Regions from separate parts of the Endozoicomonas sp. 4G genome, predicted to be linked through region 1. Evidence: predicted binding sites of a transcription regulator. Region 1 holds the regulator's gene; the other holds the start of a gene.

Evidence for each region. The regulator LexA, encoded in region 1, represses DNA repair genes until DNA is damaged. The targets are predictions, from matches to a motif close to TACTGTNTANNTANACAGTA.
Region 2: the regulator LexA is predicted to act here: its motif matches at 3,172-3,191, upstream of ruvC (crossover junction endodeoxyribonuclease RuvC).

What each region holds. Positions count from the first base shown of each region.
Region 1 is NZ_CP082909.1:2,200,581-2,204,941, forward strand. Features, by position in the region: gene K7B67_RS08495 (DUF6586 family protein) at 1-408, shown strand, start outside; gene K7B67_RS08500 (PTS sugar transporter subunit IIB) at 610-915, shown strand; gene K7B67_RS08505 (hypothetical protein) at 1,107-1,349, shown strand; gene K7B67_RS08510 (SulA-like leucine-rich domain-containing protein) at 1,371-1,745, opposite strand; gene lexA (transcriptional repressor LexA) at 1,729-2,337, opposite strand; gene K7B67_RS08520 (TetR/AcrR family transcriptional regulator) at 2,478-3,125, shown strand; gene K7B67_RS08525 (L,D-transpeptidase) at 3,149-3,631, shown strand; gene nagZ (beta-N-acetylhexosaminidase) at 3,668-4,361, shown strand, end outside.
Region 2 is NZ_CP082909.1:1,518,622-1,522,982, reverse strand. Features, by position in the region: gene ruvB (Holliday junction branch migration DNA helicase RuvB) at 1-197, opposite strand, end outside; gene rarD (EamA family transporter RarD) at 341-1,240, shown strand; gene ruvA (Holliday junction branch migration protein RuvA) at 1,295-1,906, opposite strand; gene K7B67_RS05710 (hypothetical protein) at 2,052-2,597, shown strand; gene ruvC (crossover junction endodeoxyribonuclease RuvC) at 2,594-3,118, opposite strand; gene K7B67_RS05700 (hypothetical protein) at 3,324-3,509, shown strand; gene K7B67_RS05695 (YebC/PmpR family DNA-binding transcriptional regulator) at 3,506-4,252, opposite strand.

The sequences.
Region 1 (4,361 bases):
CAGGACGCTTTTCGAGACGCGTTTCTGATGCATGCCCGCCATGCCTATTTCTCTCTGTTGGCAGAGATTCTTTTTCCTTACGGTAAGCAGCTGACCCGGTTGCTGTCTCTGGAAGAAGTCTCGAAGCTGGTGGACAAGAAGCAGGAGGGCAGTGTGTCTGAACTCGAGCAGCTTAAGCAGCTTGAGTCGTCGGATAGCTGGCTGGCAGATTTACTTGAGGCTTATGATGGTATTTCAATATTAAATGATAATATCCAATCATATTCAAGTGAAGTCGGTTCAATAATGATTGCTTCGGACAGAGGAGAATCCACAAGAGGTGTTAAAACACCGGAAAGTGGCAGAGCAGTTCTTGCTGCTCTTAAAGAGCTGGTAGGGCATTTCAGAAATTTTAATCTTGAGTGGTGAATAAACGATAATGGATCGATATTTACCGGTAGCGGATACCAGTACATAGTCTTTTATTGATTAAGGTCAACACCTGAGTAATTTTGTGATTTATCCACACTGAAACCGGTTTCATCTGGTTTGTCACTGGTATATATTGTTTTTCGAATTGTTCAAACAGTCAAGGAACCCCAGGACGGGGCATCCAGTTGAGGTAAAGCGATGACTAAAATCATGCTGTGCTGTTCTGCAGGTATGTCTACCAGTATGCTGGTAAAGAAAATGCGTGAAGCTGCTGAAAGTCAGGGTAAAGAAGTAGAGATTGAAGCCTTTGGCGCTACCGATTTCGACGAACAGGTAGCCAGCTACGATGTTGTCCTGCTGGGGCCTCAGGTTAAATATATGTTGAACGACCTCAGGCAACGTGCTGCTGAGTATGAAATACCGGTTGAAGCCATCAGCCCTATTGATTACGGCACTATGAATGGTGCAAAAGTACTGGAATTTGCCCTGTCGCTAAAAGCCTGATTTATTAAAGGTTCATCAAAGAATGTTGTGTGCCTGTTTTGCAACAGGTACACAAGCTTTCGTTCTTCTATCACCAGAATCCTCCCCACAATCCCCTAAGAACACAGATCACAATGTTTTGGCCTATTGCATCATTGGGCACAATGCTGCATGATTTCCCCCTCATACACGCTACTTATATGGAACCAAATATGGCTGCATCGTTTTTGGAAATTGTGGAGCTTCCAACGGGCGAGATTGTTCTGCGACGCAGTGATGACGAGGGTGAGCCTCTGCTGACCATGAAGTTTTCTGAGGAAGCTATAGAATTTCTCGAAGGCGGGCATCTGCAAGTGGCAAAGGTCATGTTTGATGCGGGTATGCAGGAGGTGGCTGAACTGACTCGTCCACAGCCTGCTGATGAAGAGATCCCTGAAAACAGAGTACTGCATTAACTCTATTTTGATGGACAGGTTTCAGGCAACCTGTCTGCTACGAATAGCCAACCCCTGGCACTGTCCATTTTGGGCAGCGCTTTCAAGTTTACCTAACCATCCTTTATCCAGATCTCCCAGCCAACTGATAACGGTGTGGCTGGTACCCGATGCGAGAGCCTTCCGGGTAAGCTCCAGTGTCTGATTAGTATTGCTGGAGCTAAAGATTTGCACCTTGTCATGATTCAGGTCACAACTCTTTAACCAGTGAAGAGTTCGGGTATCTGATTTGTCTGCCAGAATAAGCGTTAACCAACGTTCACTGTCACTGGAAAGTTGACTGAGCATGGGGTTCAGGAGTTGTTCGGCCTGCCATGGCTTTCCTGAGAGAATAAGCTCATTAATAATGGGTTTCATTTCTTATAACTCCAACGCTTAAACCTTCAATCGCGAACGTATCCTGTGTGAGGTCAACGACAATGGTTTCGAACTCATCGTTTTCCGGATGCAGCAAGACTTTATTTTTCTTTTTCTCGAATCTTTTGACGGTGACTTCATCTTCAATCCGGGCCACGACAACCTGACCATTTCGAACGTCTGCTGTCTTGTGAACCGCCAGCAGGTCACCATCAAGAATCCCGATGTTTTTCATACTCATGCCTTTGACCCTTAACAGAAAGTCAGCGGATGGGTTAAAGAAACCCGGGTTGAGCATCAGGTGATCCTCTATATGTTCCTGGGCAAGGATCGGGTTACCGGCAGCCACCTGGCCAACAATAGGAAGCCCTTCTGGTTGGCTGTCTGGAATTCGGATACCCCTTGAGGTTCCGGGGGTCATCTCAATAGCGCCTTTACGGGCCAGTGCCCTGAGATGCTCTTCTGCGGCATTGGCTGAGCGAAAGCCAAAGGTTTTGGCAATTTCGGCCCTGGTGGGTGGGAAACCTGTCTCTGCGGTATGAGATTTGATCAGGTCCAGTATTTCAGATTGTCGTTTAGTGAGCTTATTCATAAGAGTGCGATCTGTTTTTTTATACAGTATCTGTGATTATATACAGTATGATGGTCGTGGCAAGTGTAACCTTGACACTGCAGGATTAGAAACGTAGCTTTAAACGGTCGTTTATTAATCCTTATAAAACTCCCTATATCATGGCGCAACCTTCAACTATCGATAGAATTCTGGATTCAGCCGAGCTGCTTTTCGCCGAACATGGCTTCGCAGAAACCTCTTTAAGAACAATAACCAGTCAGGCAGGCGTGAACCTGGCTGCCGTGAACTATCATTTCGGCTCTAAAAAAGCTTTGATACAAGCGGTCTTCGCCCGTTTCCTGGCTCCTTTCATGGAGGGTTTGAATACTACGCTGGATGAGTGGTCAGACCAGAGTGAACAACCCGACCTTGAAGCGGTGCTTGAGATACTGGTCGACCATATTCTCGCTGTGAAACCCAGAAGACCCGATGATATTTCTATTTTTATGAAACTCATGGGGCTGGCCTTCACTCAGAACCAGGGGCACTTGAAGCGTTATCTGACTGAAACTTATGGAACCGTCTTCAGCCGATACTTTGAGTTGCTGTTCAGGGCCTGTCCTGACCTGCCCACTGCCGATAAATTCTGGCGCACCTACTTTATCCTTGGCTCTGCTATCTTCTCAATGTCCGGTGCTGATGCACTCCTCGCCATCGCCAGCAGAGACTTTGCCATTGATGACAACCTTGAGAAGATCATGAGAAGAATGGTGCCATTTATGGCTGCTGGCCTACGAGCTCATGCTACTTACGACAAGGGCCGATAAACCAGCCAACACGGGATTGATCTGTGCATATTAATGTTCGAATTGCCTCACAAACCCTGGAGCTGATGCAAGAGGGAAAGGTGACAGCCTGTTATTCTGTATCAACTGCGAGTAAGGGAACGGGGCAGCAGGAGGGTAGCTGGCAGACTCCTCTTGGACGCCATGTTATTCGCGCTAAAATCGGCGAGGGTCTGCCTGTCCATGCTGTGTTTGTTGGCAGGCGATTCACAGGGGAGATTTATTCTCCCGAACTAAAACAGCAATATCCTGATCGACGGGACTGGATCTTAACCAGAATTCTCTGGTTAAGTGGCCTGGAACCCGGTTATAACCGTTTGGGAAATGTCGATACTATGCGGCGATATATCTATATTCACGGCTCACCCGATACTGCCGTGATGGGCGAGCCGGGATCAAGAGGCTGTGTGCGGATGCACGGTCACGACATGATAGATTTATTTGACCGGGTTCTGCCGGGAACTACTATTGATATTCTTCCGGAATAGTCTTACCGGTTTTTGGGTCAGGAGAGCAATGAAAGTATGAATACGCGTGATCAGAACAATGGAAAAAATAATGGCGTTTTAATAATCGACCTTGAAGGTCAGGCTCTTCAGCCTGAAGAGCGGGAGTTACTCCTGCACCCCGGTGTTGCCGGTGTGTTATTTTTTGCCCGGAATTTTCGTGATCGTAAACAGTTGAGTGAGCTGGTCAGCGATATCAGAAGTATCAGACAGAACCTGATCCTGATGGTGGATCAGGAAGGTGGCAGGGTGCAACGTTTCAAAACCGATTTTACCCGTCTTCCACCGGCAGAAAGCTATGCCAGATATTTCAATTGTGACCCTCAAAAAGCGCTGGAGTTGATTGAAGATTGTGGCTGGCTGATGGCCGAAGAACTTCTCTCCTGCGGTCTTGACCTGAGCCTGGCTCCGGTACTGGATCTGAATCTTGGGTTGACTGATATAGTAGGCGATCGTGCGTTGGGCAGTGAACCCGAAATCGTTATTAAACTGGCCACAGCCTGGCGCAGTGGTGTTCATGAATCAGGAATGGCCTGCGTCGGTAAACACTTTCCCGGTCATGGCAGTGTTAATGAAGATTCTCACTTAACCTTGCCCAGGGACAATCGTTCGCTCAATGCCATCCGGCAGCGAGATATGCTGCCATTCAAGGCACTGATAGAGCAGGGGATCGAAGCGATTATGCCTGCTCACATTGTTTTTTCTGAAGTGG
Region 2 (4,361 bases), 680 kb from region 1:
AGTCCCGGGGGTCCGAATATGAGGGTATGATCCAGGGCATCATTACGACGCCTTGCCGCCTGGATAAAAATCTCCATCTGCTCTTTGACTTTTGGCTGCCCTACATAATCAGCCAGTTTTACCGGACGAATGGCCCGGTCCAGCACCTCTTCCAAAGGGCGCTCCGAGGAGGATATTAATCGATCTGCTTCAATCATGTTTTAGCTCTTTTGCCATTAGTCTCAGCGTACCATCTCCAGTCGGTTAAAAAAACAAACCCACCCTGGGAACAAAACACTTTATTGATCGTCCAAGTAGCTTGATCGAACAAGCTCAATTCTGATTAAAGGAAGTACTCGGAATGAATACACATTTGGTTTCAGGAAAAGGCCTGACCAACTCGGTTCTGGCCTCTATGCTATTCGGGCTTGTGCCCGTCTATATCCAGCTGACTGAACTGACCGGAAATACCTTGTTCTGGAACCGGATCATTTTCAGTGCCCTGTGTCTGGCGCTGGTCTGCTATCGCATGGACCGACTGCAGAGTTTCAGTGCCATTTTTCTCTGCCGGAAAACCGTGCTGATGCTGTCTCTGGGTGGATTGATCGTTGGCTTTCAGTGGTGGCTGTTTGTCTGGGGCCCTGTGAATAATAAAACTCAGGATCTGTCTCTGGGCTATTTTTTGTTGCCCCTGACCCTGGCGCTAACCGGCAAGCTGGTCTTTAACGAGAGACTGAACAAAGCTCAGTACTTTGCCATGGGGTTCGCCTCACTGGGCGTGCTTGCCATGCTTTGGCAACAGGGCTCGCTACCCTGGGTCAGTCTGGCAATAGCAGGGCTTTATCCAGTCTATTTCATTATCCGTAAGCCTTTGCAGGTCGACACCCTGCCAGCTCTGTTGTTTGAGCATTTGCTGTTCTTGCCAGCCAGTCTGTTCATACTGATGAGCGATCAGAGCTTTATCCAGAACCTGACCCGCTCCGCCACCCTGTGGTATCTGCTGCCGGGTCTGGGAGTGCTCTGCAGCCTGTCACTGATCTGTTACATCAACGCTTCCAGGAATCTGCCTGTCAGCCTGTTTGGCTTGTTGAGCTACCTGGAGCCTGCTTTGATCTTTGTGGTGGCCATCACTGCCCTGGGGGAAGTCTTCACAGCACAACAGTGGTTCAGCTACAGCTTTATCTGGCTGGCTACCGCAATCATCTGTGTTGACTCGGCCAGAAGGCTCACTCAGAAAATTGCAAATCAGGCAAGCCGGTGAGACACCCCGTGCCTCACCAGCTACTCAATGGCTACTCAATAATACCGGGAGCCATCAGATCATACTTTTCAGAGCCTGACGAATCAGCTCTTCGCTGGTCATGCCTTCCTTGAACAGCTTGCCGATGACCTTGCTGGCTTCCTGGGGCTTGTAACCCAGGGCCACCAGCGCACTGACCGCTTCCTGTTCGTTATCTTTTGCTGCCACAGCCATTTCACCACCGGCAACCAAGGGTTTCCCTTCCAGCAGGGGGGCTGACTGCCAGCGATCCAGCTTGTCTTTCATTTCAACAATCAGCCGCTCGGCGGTTTTTTTACCGACACCCGGTAACTTCACCAGCGTGGCACTGTCACCTTCTTGTACACAGCGCACAAAAGCATCCGCTTCGATACCTGACAACAGAGTCAGCCCAAGCTTGGGACCAACTCCATTAACCTTGATCAAGGTTCTGAACAACTCCCGTTCATCACGACTGCTGAAACCGTACAAAAGCTGAGCGTCTTCCCGCACCACAAAGTGGGTATGTAAAACGACTTCTTGCCCAATCTCCGGCAGTTTGTAAAAAACCGACATCGGAGCTTCCACTTCGTACCCGATACCATGGGCTTCGATCAACAAATGAGGAGGCTGCCTGTCAGCCAGAAGGCCCCGAATTTTTCCAATCATCGTTTTTCCAGATTTTGAATTTTCTGACTATGGGGTCAGAACACCTAACAATACACCGGCGACCACGAACTCCTGAGAATTGTCCCTCTCTAATCACTGAGAGACATTCAATCTGATGGCTCAGAAGTCCGGAGGAGCCCACCCCTTGACAAAACTTCGCACGTTTCTAGGATCACTCTGGCAGATCCTGCCCGAGGCCGGTCTGGCCAGTGAATACCATCCCGCTGTAGCCGGTGGCGCTATTTCTATACCTTTTATTCAGTCACAGAAATTTCTGTTGCAGGAGGACTTTCCAGAGCCCCTGCCAAGTTCACCTGAGCTTGCCAAACCTGCTCGCAGCTTTACCAGTTATATGCAAGGCTATAGCAGCCTCCCCCTGAAAGATCGCGCTCTGGTTGCCCTTCGAAGTGCCTACCTGTGCAATGCCAGACACCTGACCCCGGTGATTGCTCAATGCGCCCTGGACACCGGCCTGCAAGCCAGTGATGTGCAAATGGTTGCTCACGGCCATCTGGCTCCGGGCTGGAACAGCCATCAACGCCTGATACTGAGAACCACCGAAGAACTCTACAAAAAACAGACCATAAGTTCAGCCAACTGGACAGCGCTGGTGAAAATCTATACGCCACAACAAATTCTGGATCTGGTGCTTTGCATCGCGTCCTTCCACCTTTGTGTTTATCCGCATTAGGAACCTGTGAGACGCCGACGTCGGGTACCCGTAGCACCCGCCATTCTGACCAGGCTGGAGCGGGTATGGGAATGACAAAGTGCCACCGCCAGAGCATCGGCAGCATCAGCCTGGGGAGTATCACTCAGGTCAAGAATCGACTTTACCATGTGCTTTACCTGATGCTTATCTGCGGAACCTTTGCCAACCACCGCCTGCTTGACCTGCCGGGCAGAATACTCCGATACCTCAATATGGTGATTAACCACCGCCACAATGGCCGCTGCCCTGGCCTGCCCCAGCTTCAGTGCCGAGTCAGCGTTCCTGGACATAAAGACCTGCTCTATACCCACTGACTGTGGTGAGTAACGTTCAATCAGGGTGCTGATACCGTCATAAATCTGCTGCAATCGCTCTGGCAGGGGCGCTTCCCGGATACGAATACACCCGGACGCCACGTAGTGTGTTTTATTACCTACTTCTTCAATTAATCCATAGCCGGTAATTCTTGATCCCGGATCTATCCCCATCAGGATGGCCATTCAGAATGTATTCTCAAGTCAGGATTTCAGTACCAATGTTTATGCCGAAAGGATACTGTACATCCATACAATATACCAGCGATGGGGCAAGGTATCAGAAACTTACAATTCAAGAACACTGAATTACCAAACTTGCCTGTGAGTAACGATGGAAGCAGCTTAGTATTTCTCCGGCAATACTTTCATGGTGATCCGGAAACGATCAATGTCTGACCTACTAAAAACATTAATAATTATCACTGCTATCACGGCAGTATTGTTTATGCTGCTGGTGGGCTTCAATGTCTGGGCATTCACTGATTTGCCCTCGAGACTGTCAGAGCAAAAACAGCATCAAAAAAGCCCCGACACTTTCGTTATCGAGGCCATTCAAAAGGAAGGAACAACTTAACCCAGCTGCTCCATCACTTCGGCAGAGATATCAGCGTTGGTGTAAACGTTTTGTACATCGTCCAGATCTTCCAGACGATCCACCAGCTTCATGATTTTTTCTGCACCGTCTTTATCCAGTTCCGTCTGGGTGGAAGCGATCATTGCCACTTCACCACCCGCCGGGGTCAGACCCGCAGCTTCAATGGCTTCTTTTACGGCCATGAATTCAGTCCACTCAGTCACCACTTCAATGGAACCATCGTCGTTAGTCACAACGTCTTCAGCACCGGCTTCCAGAGCGGCTTCCATAACCGTGTCTTCATTCAGGCCCGGTTCGAAGAAAATCTGCCCTTTGCGCTCAAACAGATAGGCGACAGAACCGTCAGTACCCAGGTTGCCACCGTGCTTGGAGAAGGCATGACGCACTTCGGCAACGGTACGGTTACGGTTGTCTGTCAGGCATTCCACCAGAACTGCGATACCGCCAACGCCATAACCTTCGTAGGTGACTTCTTCCATATTGGAATCATCATCGCCACCAGCACCCCGGGCAATGGCCCGGTTGATGGTATCACGGGTCATATTGGCACCCAGAGCCTTATCAACCACCTGGCGCAGCTTGGGGTTATCCTCGATATTGCCACCGCCCTGCTTGGCCGCTACCACCAGCTCACGAATGATTTTGGTGAAGACTTTGCCACGCTTGGCGTCCTGTGCCGCCTTACGGTGCTTGATATTGGCCCATTTACTATGACCTGCCATAGAAAATACCCTTTATCTTTTCTTGAACAGGCCGGTAAAACCGGCCTTTAACAATGGATTGATTGGTCGCAGACCTTTTAATTAGTCGCAGACGCTAAAACAGTCGCAG